Regions from separate parts of the Paenibacillus sp. SEL3 genome, predicted to be linked through region 2. Evidence: a T-box and tRNA genes for the amino acid it is inferred to sense, from the RefSeq annotation. Region 2 holds a T-box; the other holds one or more tRNA genes.
The links. A T-box is a leader RNA that pairs with one kind of tRNA and senses whether it is charged. The one in region 2 lies ahead of ileS (isoleucine--tRNA ligase), so its partner is inferred to be a tRNA-Ile.
Positions count from the first base shown of each region.

Region 1 (7,424 bases), 3.2 Mb from region 2:
GTGGAGCTACAACCTCATGTTGTGCTCATGGATTTTAGCATGCCACCTGGAAAAGATGGTCTCACAGCAACCACTGAATTAAAAAAACAGCTGCCCGATACAGAAGTCCTTATTTTAACGATGCATGACGATGAAGAATATCTGTTCCGAGCCATTCAAGCTGGAGCATCCGGATATATTTTAAAAAGCGCACCTCACGAGGAGTTACTCGCTGCCATCCAGTCTGTGGCCGAAGGTAGTGCCTATTTGTACCCGAATGCAACCAAACGACTGATGAGTGAATATCTGGACAAAATCAAACAGGAAGGCATAGCCGGACCCTATGAATCCTTGTCTGAGCGGGAAAAAGAGATTCTATCCTGGGTAGCCAAAGGATATGCCAACAAGGAAATTGCCGAGCACCTGGTGATTAGTGTCAAAACCGTAGAGTCCCATAAAAGCAATCTTATGGAGAAGCTTAACTTGAAAACACGACCTGAGCTAGTCAAATTCGCACTAAAAAAGGGGCTGCTCCATTATGAATGAACCTTCTAACCCTTTACTGCAGCATGCCTTTGGTGAATCAACCGATAAACTGCTGAATGATCTGGAAATTTATATACCAGAATCCCCTTTTCTTCATGCGCTGCGTAACTCACTCCACCAATTATCCAATCTGAAATTTGCCCTAGATACGTCTTCCATCGTTGCTTTGACCGATCATCGAGGTATTATTCAGTACGTAAACGACAAGTTCTGTGAGATTTCGCAATACAGTCGTGAAGAGCTGATCGGTCAGGATCATCGTCTCATTAATTCAGGCTATCATACCCCCGCCTTCATGAAAAACCTGTGGACTACGATCCGTTCAGGTGAGGTATGGCAAGGAGAAATACGTAATCGTGCTAAAGATAACAGCTACTACTGGGTGAATACTACGATCGTTCCGTTTATGGACGAGGAAGGTAAACCCTATCAGTACTTAGCGATCCGCAATGAGGTCACTAAACTGAAGAGAGTAGAAGCTGAACTTCAGTCTATGATGACACAAGTCATGCAAATACAGGAAGAAGAACGTAAACGCTTTTCAAGAGAGCTGCATGATGGGATAGGGCAAAGCTTATTTTCACTTATTATCCAATTGGATAGCCAACTTGCCGAACAACCTAGTGCTACTCTGGAGAATCTCCGTTCGCAGGTGACCGACATCATCAAAGATGTTCGTGGTCTAGCGTGGGAACTTCGTCCCTCAGTTCTGGATGATCTGGGTGTCGTCCCAGCCATAAGAACCTATATTGAAAACTTCTGTTCTCATTACGGGATTGAGGTGCATTTTCAATGCAATCTACGTAAACGGGTTGATATTCGCAAGGAAATTGCAATTTATCGGATTGTACAAGAGGCATTAACGAATGTAGCCAAATACGCAGATGTAGCAGAGGCATATGTCGACGTTGAGGATCAAAATGAAATGATACAAGTGACCATTCGGGATAAAGGCATTGGATTCTCTGGAAAGTCCCAAGGAGAGGGAGTTGGATTGTTCAGTATGGAAGAACGAGCTAGAGGGGTAGGGGGATTTATGAGCATAACCTCTGCTCCAGAGGAGGGAACCTCCATCCAGCTGACCATTCCCGTGTAAAAACTGTCCACTAGATCGGTTATCGGTGTATACCAGTTGCATGATCAGAACGATATACACCGATACCGAAGATTATGGATAATCAACACATTGTGGATTACATGAGGATAAATACAAAAAAAGAGAGAGCTCTGTCCCCAGACAGGCTCTCTTTATTTATAAGGTGTCACCACTGAGGCAACAAGAATCCGCTATAGCAAAAAGCGGGTGATGGGAATCGAACCCACGCTACCAGCTTGGAAGGCTGGAGTTCTACCATTGAACTACACCCGCAAAACAGTATCGGGATGACACGATTTGAACATGCGACCCCCTGGTCCCAAACCAGGTGCTCTACCAAGCTGAGCTACATCCCGACATTATACATTTTTTTAAGAAATGACGCGCCCTGAGAGATTCGAACTCCCGGCCTTTTGATTCGTAGTCAAACGCTCTATCCAGCTGAGCTAAGGGCGCATATTAAATTCCATAATGAGTAGTCAAGGCGCCACCCAGATTTGAACTGGGGATGAAGCTTTTGCAGAGCTTTGCCTTACCACTTGGCTATGGCGCCGTATGGATAATGGAGCGGACGACGGGAATCGAACCCGCGACCCTCGCCTTGGCAAGGCGATGCTCTACCGCTGAGCCACGTCCGCAAAATATGGTGCGGTCGAGAGGACTCGAACCTCCACGGGGGGTTAGCCCACACGGACCTGAACCGTGCGCGTCTGCCAATTCCGCCACGACCGCAAAATAATTATAAATGGTGAGCCATGAAGGACTCGAACCTTCGACACCCTGATTAAAAGTCAGGTGCTCTACCAACTGAGCTAATGGCTCTTAATGGCTGGGGATATAGGATTTGAACCTATGCATGACGGAGTCAAAGTCCGTTGCCTTACCGCTTGGCTAATCCCCAACAAATTAAGAATAAAGGGCGGCCGATGGGGCTTGAACCCACGAATGCCGGAGTCACAGTCCGGTGCGTTAACCACTTCGCCACGACCGCCATATGATTATGAAAAGACTGGTGGAGGATGATGGATTCGAACCACCGAACCCGTAAGGGAGCAGATTTACAGTCTGATGCGTTTGGCCACTTCGCTAATCCTCCAAAATGGTGCCGGCGAGAGGACTTGAACCCCCAACCTACTGATTACAAGTCAGTTGCTCTACCAGTTGAGCTACACCGGCACATTACTCATTTCCCACTTGAAAGGTGGCTCGGGACGGAATCGAACCGCCGACACGAGGATTTTCAGTCCTCTGCTCTACCGACTGAGCTACCGAGCCACATTAAATTTTATTACTACATCATATAATCCGCACTATATATGCCAATTATATATGAAGCTAAAATGGCGGAACTGACGGGATTCGAACCCGCGATCTCCTGCGTGACAGGCAGGCATGTTAGGCCTCTACACCACAGTTCCAGAGGCATTTCCAATAGGAAATTAATTGCGGGGGCAGGATTTGAACCTACGACCTTCGGGTTATGAGCCCGACGAGCTACCGAACTGCTCCACCCCGCGACATTAATAAGCATTTCTCAAATTTTCTTATGGTGGAGGCTGAGGGGATCGAACCCCCGACCCTCTGCTTGTAAGGCAGATGCTCTCCCAGCTGAGCTAAGCCTCCATATTATGACCCGTAGGGGATTCGAACCCCTGTTACCTCCGTGAAAGGGAGGTGTCTTAACCCCTTGACCAACGGGCCTTGCAAAATAAGTTCTGGTCTCAATAAATTTATGGCGGAGAGAGAGGGATTCGAACCCTCGCACCACTTTCGCAGTCTAACCCCTTAGCAGAGGGTCCCCTTATAGCCACTTGGGTATCTCTCCGAGTAGCGGCAGAGGGGATCGAACCCCCGACCTCACGGGTATGAACCGTACGCTCTAGCCAGCTGAGCTACGCCGCCACCTTAATATATAAAAGTCAGAAATATTCAAAATATGGCTCCCCGAACAGGACTCGAACCTGTGACAACTCGATTAACAGTCGAGTGCTCTACCAACTGAGCTATCAGGGAATATTGGTGGAGCCAAGCGGGATCGAACCGCTGACCTCCTGCGTGCAAGGCAGGCGCTCTCCCAGCTGAGCTATGGCCCCAATCTTTTTGTTATTCTAGAAGTGGTGGGCCTTAGTGGACTCGAACCACCGACCTCACCCTTATCAGGGGTGCGCTCTAACCAGCTGAGCTAAAGGCCCTAACATGTAAAAATTTATCATCCTCTAAAGGATATCGCTTGGCGACGTCCTACTCTCCCAGGACCCTGCGGTCCAAGTACCATCGGCGCTGGAGGGCTTAACGGTCGTGTTCGGGATGGGTACGTGTGGAACCCCTCCGCTATCGCCACCAAACATGAATTTGCTACGCAAATTCTTCCGTACGGTTATTCAGTTCACCACTTATCCTGTGAATGAATAGCCATGCGCTTGTTGTATGTATTTCTACATACCTTCAAGGTTACACCCTGAAAACTGGATCCGAAACTTATTGCGCTTTATCTTAGGATAAGCCCTCGACCGATTAGTATTGGTCAGCTCCATGCATTACTGCACTTCCACCCCCAACCTATCTACCTCGTCGTCTTCAAGGGGTCTTACTAATTGGGAAATCTCATCTTGAGGGGGGCTTCACGCTTAGATGCTTTCAGCGCTTATCCCTTCCGTACATAGCTACCCAGCGGTGCTCCTGGCGGAACAACTGGTACACCAGCGGTACGTCCATCCCGGTCCTCTCGTACTAAGGACAGCTCCTCTCAAATTTCCTACGCCCACGACAGATAGGGACCGAACTGTCTCACGACGTTCTGAACCCAGCTCGCGTACCGCTTTAATGGGCGAACAGCCCAACCCTTGGGACCTACTTCAGCCCCAGGATGCGATGAGCCGACATCGAGGTGCCAAACCTCCCCGTCGATGTGGACTCTTGGGGGAGATAAGCCTGTTATCCCCAGGGTAGCTTTTATCCGTTGAGCGATGGCCCTTCCATGCGGTACCACCGGATCACTAAGCCCGACTTTCGTCCCTGCTCGACTTGTAGGTCTCGCAGTCAAGCTCCCTTCTGCCTTTGCACTCTTCGAATGATTTCCAACCATTCTGAGGGAACCTTGGGGCGCCTCCGTTACTCTTTAGGAGGCGACCGCCCCAGTCAAACTGCCCACCTGACACTGTCCTCGCACCGGATTACGGTACCAAGTTAGAACCTAGATACGATCAGGGTGGTATCCCAAGGATGCCTCCCTTCAAGCTGGCGCTCAAAGTTCGACGGCTCCCACCTATCCTGTACAGATCGTACCCAAATTCAATATCAAGCTGCAGTAAAGCTCCATGGGGTCTTTCCGTCTTGTCGCGGGTAACCTGCATCTTCACAGGTATTAAAATTTCACCGGATCTCTCGTTGAGACAGCGCCCAAGTCGTTACGCCATTCGTGCGGGTCAGAATTTACCTGACAAGGAATTTCGCTACCTTAGGACCGTTATAGTTACGGCCGCCGTTTACTGGGGCTTCGGTTCATAGCTTCGCCCCGAAGGGCTTACCACTCCCCTTAACCTTCCAGCACCGGGCAGGCGTCAGCCCGTATACTTCGCCTTGCGGCTTCGCACAGACCTGTGTTTTTGCTAAACAGTCGCTTGGGCCTTTTCACTGCGGCCCCCTCGGGCTATTCACCCTACCGAGGCACCCCTTCTCCCGAAGTTACGGGGTCATTTTGCCGAGTTCCTTAACGAGAGTTCTTCCGCGCGCCTTAGAATTCTCTTCTCGCCTACCTGTGTCGGTTTGCGGTACGGGCACCTTCTCCTGGCTAGAGGCTTTTCTTGGCAGTCTGAGATCATGACCTTCGCTACTATAATTTTCGCTCCCCATCACAGCCCAGCCTTACGATGTGCGGATTTGCCTACACATCAGCCTCACTGCTTAGACGGACATCCATCCGTCCGCGTCACTACCCTACTGCGTCACCCCATCGCTCATAGCGGATTACGGTGGTACAGGAATTTCGACCTGTTGTCCTTCGACTACGCCTATCGGCCTCGCCTTAGGTCCCGACTTACCCTGAGCGGACGAACCTTCCTCAGGAACCCTTAGGCTTTCGGCGGATCTGATTCTCACAGATCTTTTCGTTACTCATACCGGCATTCTCACTTGAATGCAGTCCAGCGCTCCTTACGGTACACCTTCAACCCGCATTCAACGCTCCCCTACCCCTGATGCAAGCATCAAGCCATAGCTTCGGTGGTGTGTTTAGCCCCGTTACATTTTCGGCGCAGAGTCACTCGACCAGTGAGCTATTACGCACTCTTTCAATGGTGGCTGCTTCTAAGCCAACATCCTGGTTGTCTGTGCAACTCCACATCCTTTCCCACTTAACACACACTTGGGGACCTTAGCTGATGGTCTGGGCTGTTTCCCTTTCGACAATGGATCTTAGCACTCACTGTCTGACTCCCGGAACTAAATCTATGGCATTCGGAGTTTGACTGAGCTTGGTAACCCTTGCGGGCCCCGCACCCAATCAGTGCTCTACCTCCACGATTCTTCTTTCCGAGGCTAGCCCTAAAGCTATTTCGGGGAGAACCAGCTATCTCCGGGTTCGATTGGAATTTCTCCGCTACCCCCACCTCATCCCCGCATTTTTCAACATGCGTGGGTTCGGGCCTCCAGTGCGTGTTACCGCACCTTCACCCTGGACAGGGGTAGATCACCCGGTTTCGGGTCTACGTCCACGTACTAAAGATCGCCCTATTCAGACTCGCTTTCGCTGCGGCTTCAGCTCTTCACCTTAACCTTGCACGGGAACGTAACTCGCCGGTTCATTCTACAAAAGGCACGCCATCACCCCTAGATCGGGCTCTGACTTCTTGTAAGCACACGGTTTCAGGATCTATTTCACTCCCCTTCCGGGGTGCTTTTCACCTTTCCCTCACGGTACTGCTTCACTATCGGTCGCCAGGGAGTATTTAGCCTTGGCAGATGGTCCTGCCGGATTCATACGGGGTTTCACGTGCCCCGCACTACTCGGGATCCGTCTCGGAGAGAACAAGTTTTGAACTACAGGGCTTTTACCTTCTCTGGCGGGCCTTTCCAGACCTCTTCATCTAACCGGTTCCTTTGTAACTCCACGTGAGACGTCCCACAACCCCAAGGAGCAAGCTCCTTGGTTTGGGCTAATCCGCGTTCGCTCGCCGCTACTGACGGAATCACTATTGTTTTCTCTTCCTCAGGGTACTTAGATGTTTCAGTTCCCCTGGTCTGCCTCTATTCTGCCTATGTATTCAGCAGAAAGTGACTGTCGATGAAGACAGCCGGGTTTCCCCATTCGGACATCCCCGGATCAAAGCTTGCTTACAGCTCCCCGAGGCTTTATCGTTGTTCGCCACGTCCTTCGTCGGCTCCTGGCGCCTAGGCATCCTCCGTGTGCTCTTTGTAGCTTAACCTAGACTTTTCTTTGATAAAAGAAAATGTCGATGTTCGATAAAGAATGTTTTTTTTGCCAAAGGCAAAAGATCTTTCCTTACCTGCTACCTTTATTTCACTTGTTTGCACAAGATCAGCTTAAAGGAATATTCTAAAACGCAATTTCGTTTCGGTATCCAGTTTTCAAGGTGCAATTCGCTTCATCGAAGCGAAACCCGATGAATATTTCGGTTCCACACGAATGTGTGAATGAAGTATTCGTCGAAGCTTGAGAGTTTGAGCTCTCAAAACTGAGCAACGAGTGAGTAAGTTCAGGATATTCATTTCATTCACACGAACGTGATGAACCGAATTGAATATCCGGTCGCAGGTACGTTATACCTGCTAATTTGAATGTTTC
Region 1 covers NZ_CM137725.1:3,624,055-3,631,478, reverse strand. Annotated here, with positions in the region: gene ACYCS5_RS16785 (response regulator) at 1-525, shown strand, start outside; gene ACYCS5_RS16780 (PAS domain-containing sensor histidine kinase) at 518-1,621, shown strand; tRNA gene ACYCS5_RS16775 (tRNA-Gly) at 1,824-1,894, opposite strand; tRNA gene ACYCS5_RS16770 (tRNA-Pro) at 1,904-1,977, opposite strand; tRNA gene ACYCS5_RS16765 (tRNA-Arg) at 2,004-2,077, opposite strand; tRNA gene ACYCS5_RS16760 (tRNA-Cys) at 2,104-2,174, opposite strand; tRNA gene ACYCS5_RS16755 (tRNA-Gly) at 2,185-2,259, opposite strand; tRNA gene ACYCS5_RS16750 (tRNA-Leu) at 2,266-2,353, opposite strand; tRNA gene ACYCS5_RS16745 (tRNA-Lys) at 2,368-2,443, opposite strand; tRNA gene ACYCS5_RS16740 (tRNA-Gln) at 2,448-2,522, opposite strand; tRNA gene ACYCS5_RS16735 (tRNA-His) at 2,540-2,612, opposite strand; tRNA gene ACYCS5_RS16730 (tRNA-Tyr) at 2,632-2,717, opposite strand; tRNA gene ACYCS5_RS16725 (tRNA-Thr) at 2,722-2,797, opposite strand; tRNA gene ACYCS5_RS16720 (tRNA-Phe) at 2,824-2,896, opposite strand; tRNA gene ACYCS5_RS16715 (tRNA-Asp) at 2,963-3,039, opposite strand; tRNA gene ACYCS5_RS16710 (tRNA-Met) at 3,065-3,138, opposite strand; tRNA gene ACYCS5_RS16705 (tRNA-Val) at 3,169-3,244, opposite strand; tRNA gene ACYCS5_RS16700 (tRNA-Glu) at 3,251-3,322, opposite strand; tRNA gene ACYCS5_RS16695 (tRNA-Ser) at 3,355-3,446, opposite strand; tRNA gene ACYCS5_RS16690 (tRNA-Met) at 3,450-3,523, opposite strand; tRNA gene ACYCS5_RS16685 (tRNA-Asn) at 3,559-3,634, opposite strand; tRNA gene ACYCS5_RS16680 (tRNA-Ala) at 3,639-3,714, opposite strand; tRNA gene ACYCS5_RS16675 (tRNA-Ile) at 3,737-3,813, opposite strand; rRNA gene rrf (5S ribosomal RNA) at 3,850-3,966, opposite strand; rRNA gene ACYCS5_RS16665 (23S ribosomal RNA) at 4,116-7,044, opposite strand.
Region 1: it has a tRNA-Ile gene. The T-box ahead of ileS (isoleucine--tRNA ligase) is inferred to sense a tRNA for this amino acid. The anticodon was not compared.

Region 2 (7,424 bases):
CGTAACGGAGAAAACCCGTTTCCGATGCTTAGGCTCGTTTTTATATGCTGCCTGTTATTGTATTATGGGACAAGGGGCTTGTAATTATTCCCCAATATGAACGCCGATGGTTTTACCGTTCACTTCCACATGTTCTGCCGGTTCGGCTTGACCAAATGTCACAGTCGTAACCAATACGTTCTCACGCAATACAGTGTCGAAGCTTGCGATGGCCTGGCGCAGCTCGTTATCTACATCCAACGTCAATGCCACATACTTTTCAATCGGCAGATCCAGTTTTTTACGGTAATCCTGTACCGCACGAACCACTTCACGTACCCAGCCCTCTTGCTCCAACTCCGGTGTAATGTCCGTGTTCAACGCTACCGTTAAGCCATAACCGGAAGCAGAAGCGAAGCCTTCTTTCGCTTTTTTCTCTACCAGCAATTCTTCAGCTGTAACTTGCAGCTCTTCACCTTCTGGAGAAGCGACATTTAACATTCCCTGTTCTACAACAGTGCGGGTATCCTCAGCAGACATTCCTTTAAAAAAGTTTTGTAGGAAAACGACATTTTTGCCGTATTTCTTGCCTGCTACTTTCAAATTCAGTTTCAGTGTAAAATCTACAAAGCCGCTATCGTCCGTCTCAACATGAATATGCTTCACGTTAATCTCATCTTTGATGATCTCCTCATAGCCACTCAGTTCAAAATCTTGATCCATGGATAGAATCAACTCGGACAACGGTTGACGCGTTTTCAAACCCGTTTCGTTGCGGACGTTACGCGCCAATTCAACGACACGACGTGCCGTTTCCATATCTCGTTCCAATTCCAGATCGATCAAGGATTCATTGGCAGTCGGATAATCATCCAGATGAACACTTTCCCCGTTACTCAGGTTGAGGTAAATATCCTCGGCAAGCAGTGGTGTAAACGGCGCAAGCAGTTTGGCAGTCGTTAACAGCACTTCAGTCAGTGTACGGTATGCATCCAGCTTATCTTCTGTAAGACCATTGCCCCAGAATCGGTCGCGTGAACGACGGATATACCAGTTGCTCAGCTCATCCACAAACGACTCAATTGCTTTGGATGAGTTCAGGAAGTCATTTACAGCCAGCGCTTTGTCCACTACCAAAATCAGGCTGTTCAGACGGGACAAAATCCAGCGATCCAACTTATGAGCCGATGGTTTGAACGGGTGCTGTGCCGGATCAAATCCGTCGATATCCGCATATAAGGTCAGAAAAGCATGTGTATTCACAAGCGTATCTACCAGCTTCGATTTAGCCTCACCTACGATTCCTTTGGAAAAACGTTTGCTATTCCATGGTGCACTATCGGACAACAATGCCCAGCGGAAAGCATCTGTACCATACTCGTCAATCACTTCCCACGGATCAATAACATTACCCTTTGATTTGGACATTTTCTGCCCTTGCTCATCCAGTACATGGCCTGTCGCCATGACAGCTTTATAAGGAGCTTTGCCAGTCAGCATAGTCGAAACCGCAAGCAAGCTATAGAACCAGCCACGAGTCTGGTCAATCCCTTCACAGATCATATCTGCCGGAAATTGTTGCTCGAACGTTTCATTATTTTCAAAAGGATAATGATGCTGTGCAAACGGCATGGAGCCGCTATCAAACCATACGTCGATCACTTCCGGTGTACGAGTCATTTCGTATTTACCGCATTGGCTACGAACCTTAATATCATCTACATATGGTTTGTGCAGCTCGATGTCCGCTGGTACGTCGCCAATCGCACGTTCCCTCAATTCAGCAATACTATGCGGAGCAAACTGTTCTCCAGTTTCCTCACAAACCCAGATGTTTAGCGGTGTACCCCAGTAGCGATCACGACTGATGTTCCAATCCACCAGTTCCTCCAAAAACTTGCCAAAACGTCCTTCACGTACATGACCCGGATACCATTCGACTTCGCTGTTGTTGGCAATCAGTTGATCCTTGATCGCAGTTGTTTTGATAAACCAACTGTCCATAGCATAGTACAATAATGGAGTATCGCAACGCCAGCAGAACGGATAGCTATGCTCGTATTTTTCCTTGCTGTACAGCAGGCCTTTTTCGGACAGCATTTTTACAATATCTACATCACAGTCTTTCACAAAACGACCTGCAAAATCAGTGATTTCCTCTACATAGTTACCTTGAAGATCCACCACGTTGATGAACTCAACACCATTTTCACGACATACCCGGTAATCATCTTCACCATGCGCTGGAGCCATATGAACGATACCTGTACCGCTGGAATCTGTTACGAACTTCGCACCCAGAATCTGATTACCCTTCTCAACCTGAAAATACGTAAATGGCGGGGTATAGGTTTGGCCAACCAGTTCTGAACCAGATAGCGTGCCAATCACTTCATGCTCGCCTTTAATGACGTCTTCAACCAGATTTTTAGCAACGATGTATACACCGTCTTCCTGCTTCACACGTGCATATTCCAGTTCAGGGTTGACGGCGAGCGCCACGTGACTCGGCAAGGTCCAAGGTGTTGTCGTCCAAGCCAGTACATATTCACCACTACTATGCAACTTGAACTTGGCCGTGGCACTCAGATCCTTTACATCTTTGTAGCCCTGCGCTACTTCATGAGAACTTAGCGTTGTCTGACAATCCGGACAATACGGACTCACACGATGACCACGATACAGCAGATCTTTTTCATGAATGGTCGCCAAAATGTTCCATACGCTCTCGATATAGTTATTATCCAATGTAATGTACGGGTTATCGAGGTCTGTCCAGTATCCGATCGCTTCGGTTAGATCACGCCATTGTTGCTCGTATTCAAACACGCTCGCCTTACATTTTTTTATAAACTTTTCAACGCCGTATTCTTCAATTTCAGGTTTATGGGAGATCCCCAGTTGCTTCTGTACACCTAATTCTACCGGCAAGCCATGCGTGTCCCAGCCTGCCTTACGTACGACGCGGTATCCCTTCATTGTCTGATATCGGCCCACAAAATCCTTAATTACACGGCCCAGCACGTGACCGATATGCGGTTTACCGTTAGCTGTTGGTGGGCCCTCATAGAACACAAAATTTGGCTTTCCTTCACGATTTGTAATGGATTTACGGAATGTGTCCTCCTGCTTCCATTTGCTCAGGATGCGCAGGTCACGGGACCGTGCTTTTTCTTTAACATCCACTCTGTTCATACTGTCATACTCCCTCTCTGCTCATCATTGATTTCCCTAGCATTTCCTAAAAAAAGCAACAAAAAAAGCCCCATCCCTGTAAAGGGACGAGACTGTGCTCGCGTTACCACCCTGATTCCGTAAAAATAGACCATTCTAAAAATACAGTCTCATCACGGCTCTCTGAGCCCCACTCAACTACAGCAGGGCGCCATTATAACGCATGGCAAACGGTGATTGCTTACACACGCCATACATCTTAAGCGCTTCAGCTCACTTCTCCGGGAGGATCTTCGGTCATGTTCTGAACGTTGGCTTGCACCGGAAGGCCAACTCTCTGAGGGACAAATCATGACGTACTCGTTCCCATCAACGAATTAAACATGTTAAATTCATCGAATATTACAGCAACATCGTTACCTTGAATAACAACCATCAGCCGACGGACGGATAATCATTGAATTCAGTATAGTATTTACAGTTATAGCCTGTTTAAAGTGAAAAGTCAACCCTAACAACGCCTAATAAAAGCTTGTCAGAAATGAAATTAATAAATTTCTTTCATCTCACGCTCGCGCTCCAGTACTTCGCGTTCCCGGTTTTCAAGAGCTTCCCAGCCGTCTTGGCTTAACAAGTCAAGCTGTGCTTCCACCAGTGTACGAAACCGTGCTCGGTAAATCGATGCCTGCTTCTTCAGCTCTTCAACCTCCAACGCGATCTTGCGGGATTTGGACAATGCTTCGTTCACAATACGGTCCGCATTTTTTTCCGCTTCCTTCACGATCAGTTGGGATTCTTTCTTGGCGTTGTTACGAACTTCATCTGCGGCTTCCTGCGCTACGATAATCGTCTTACTCAGCGTATCCTCAATGGTCGCGAAATGATCGAGCTTCTCCTGTACGTTCAACAACTCGGTGCTCAGTTCTTTATTTTCACGAATAACGCCCTCGTAATCTTTGATCACCTGATCCAAAAATTCATTAACCTGATCCTCATCATAACCGCGAAGCCGGCGGGCAAATTCCTTGTTATGTATATCCAATGGCGTTAATGGCATGCCGTCCACCTCCTATAAGATTGACAAAAAATACATTTTCCGCGTCACGACGCTCACTATCATCTATCGGTCATCATACCCCGTTTTGTGAATACTGTACAGAGCAAAATCGTTCCAGTTCTTCGCTATAGCTTAATTCTTTCGACAGAAAGCTCGTGATTCCTGCCTACAGCTATACAAACTTACCAATTTTGACACGGAATCTTCCCTTTTTTGTCATCCCGCCTGTTTCAAGCACTTTGAAACGCCCAAAACCCTGCATGGAAATAACGTCTCCAGCTTTAAGTGGAGTGGATGGATTCTCCTCCACCTTCCAATTTACCCTGCACCGTCCCGCCCGAATCGGTGTTAATATTTTACTGCGGCTTAGCTTGTACACATCGCTAGCAATACCGTCCAGACGCAAAGAAGCGACCGTCAGGTCTAGCGTCTCTAATGCAACTTCCTTCGTTCGCAGACTAGCTACAGGCAATAGTTCTGTCCATACATGAACACGGTGTACCTGCTGCAAATGCATCGTCATAAAATTACCGATCTCTGAAGCTACCAATACATGACACCCATCATCCAGTACATGAATATCTCCAATTTTCCCACGTTTGATTCCAAGTCCCAGTAGGGCACCTAGATAATCACCGTGCTCAAGGGTACCTATTTTAAGATCGTCAGATGTGATGGAAAGGACCTGAATCCCCATCTCCTCACCGTCCAAATACGAATAATCGGGCGCAATCAGCGCCCGCTTTCGTTCCGAAGCCATGTATCCGCCATCTACCCTAATCGTGACCTTGTCTTCCTTCGAAGCAAGTGTCTCCAATATGTACTGTTGGCGCGGGTCCAAGAAATCAGTCAGCTTCTGCTCATGATAAGCCCCCGCATGACTGATCCATTCGGAAGCACGATCCACATAATCCCGTTCATCCGGGTGAAAATGCTCATAAATCTCAGTTCGCATAACTCCTCCTAGACGAGCTTACCAATTAAAGAAATCAAACCGTACGACGCAAAACGCAGAGCAATCAGCGCAACGATGGGAGAAATATCAATCATCCCGAAGATTGGCGGTATAAACCTGCGAAAAGGAGACAAATACGGCTCCACAAACTTGGCAAGTAAATCACCAATCACACTCTCTCTAGCATTAGGAAGCCATGACAGCAGAACATATGCAATGATCATGTACGAATAAATCTGAAATAGCCAGTAAATTACCTCGATCAAGAAAAGTTCACCTCATTCTGTTAAGTTCTTGTTCAGTGTCAGCCAGTATTTCCGTAATAGAGCCTTGAATCTCAACCGTATCTGGTGTACACAGAAAAATATTGTTCCCGACCTTGGAAATACCACCACCCAGTGCATACACAGTACCACTCAAAAAATCAATAATGCGTAGCGCCTGATCCTTGCGAATTCGTTGCAAATTGACTACGACGGTGCGATGGGAACGGATATGGTCGGCAATTTCCTGTGCTTCATCATAAGAACGCGGCTCATACAGGACAACTTTCACATTTTTCTGTGAATGGATGCTGACAACATTAGTGCCCTTCTGGTTCTTACGTTTATCAAAGCTTGGGGTTTCAATTTCTTGATCTTCCTGCGTATTCATAACCTCTCGCTCTATAACTTCCTCTTCTTCCTGAAGCCCCAGAAAGTTCATGAACTTATTCATTACGCCCAATGGAAATCCTCCTCTCGTCCGACCAGTACGGAACCAAGCCGCAGCCAGGTCGCTCCTTCTTCAACCGCCACTACAAAATCATTGGACATCCCCATAGACAAGTGAACGATGGGTTCCCTGGTCAAGGCTTGTCCATTTAACCTATCCCGTAATTCACGCAATCCCCGAAACACAGGCCGAGTTTTTTCCGGGTCTTCCTCATGAGGAGCCATCGTCATCAAGCCAATCACGTCCACATGTTCCAGCTCGCGAATTTGTTCCAAAAAGGGGACAACCGCCTCAGAGGACAAGCCATATTTGGACATTTCCCCAGAAATATTGACTTGCACAAAAGCTTTAACTCGCAGTCCCAGAGCAGCTGCCTTCTTATCCAATTCCTGAGCGAGTGATAAGCGGTCAAGCGAATGTATAAATTTAAATTTTCCAATTACATCTTTAACCTTATTCGTTTGGAGATGACCAATAAAATGCCACGTTCCCCGGTCACCCAGCTTACTCCATTTATCCGCAGCATCCTGCCAGCGATTTTCGCCCACATGCTCTAAGTCGCTATCCAATACCGATGTCATTGTCGCCGCCGAAACATATTTCGTGACAGCGATCACATTTACTTCATCACGCGAACGTCCGCTTCGGGCACATGCCGCTTCTACACGGGCATTCACTTCTTTAATTCGTTCCTCCAAAGACACGGGAGGACTCACCTCTCTTCCAGACCAATCCAACTCGCCATTCTTCCTGTGACGCCGCCTTCTTTGCGATATGAAAAAAACAAATCGCTACGGCTACTCGTGCATAAGGTAGTACATTCGATATGGCTCGGCAATATTCCTGCTTTCATCATAATGTGTCGATTGCATTGTTTCAAGTCAAGTAGTGTTTTACCGTCGGCTAAGGGGAAGTAAACAGAACCTTCCCATTTATCATTACCCGGGCAATCATGCTCCAAAACCCGAATTTGGTTCATCACGTGCTCATCCACCTCATAGGATTCAGAACCAATGGAAGGACCAATAGCTGCTAGTATATCAGACGGCTGAGATCCATATTCGTTTTGCATGGTCTGTACCATTTTCAATGCAATTTCCGCAACGGTTCCCTTCCAGCCTGCATGCGCCAGCCCAATCACACGGCGCACTGGATCACAAAAATATAAGGGTACACAGTCTGCATAAAAAGACGTCAGCAAAATGCCAGGTACATTCGTCAATAGTCCATCTGTGTCCTGAAAAGCGGATGCACGATCCAGAAAGCCCCGCCCGCGGTCAGCAGCCTTGACCACAGCAACATGATGACCATGAACCTGTTCACCGCACGTCCACGCTTCAGCAGCGAAACCAAGTTGCTCTGCAATGAGCCGCCGGTTACGAATGACTTTCTCGGGGTCATCCCCTACATGAAACGCACAGTTTAGACTAGCGTAGGGTACCTCACTGACACCACCATGACGACCTGTAAAACCCGCTGTTAATCCCTGAACCTGCCGCTCCCAAGATTGAATATATAACAACTCCGGTACGGGACGTCCGCCAT
Region 2 covers NZ_CM137725.1:461,034-468,457, forward strand. Annotated here, with positions in the region: gene ileS (isoleucine--tRNA ligase) at 85-3,174, opposite strand; T-box leader at 3,254-3,535, opposite strand; gene ACYCS5_RS02320 (DivIVA domain-containing protein) at 3,701-4,210, opposite strand; gene ACYCS5_RS02325 (YlmH family RNA-binding protein) at 4,383-5,165, opposite strand; gene ACYCS5_RS02330 (YggT family protein) at 5,174-5,431, opposite strand; gene ACYCS5_RS02335 (cell division protein SepF) at 5,439-5,891, opposite strand; gene ACYCS5_RS02340 (YggS family pyridoxal phosphate-dependent enzyme) at 5,882-6,583, opposite strand; gene pgeF (peptidoglycan editing factor PgeF) at 6,592-7,424, opposite strand, start outside.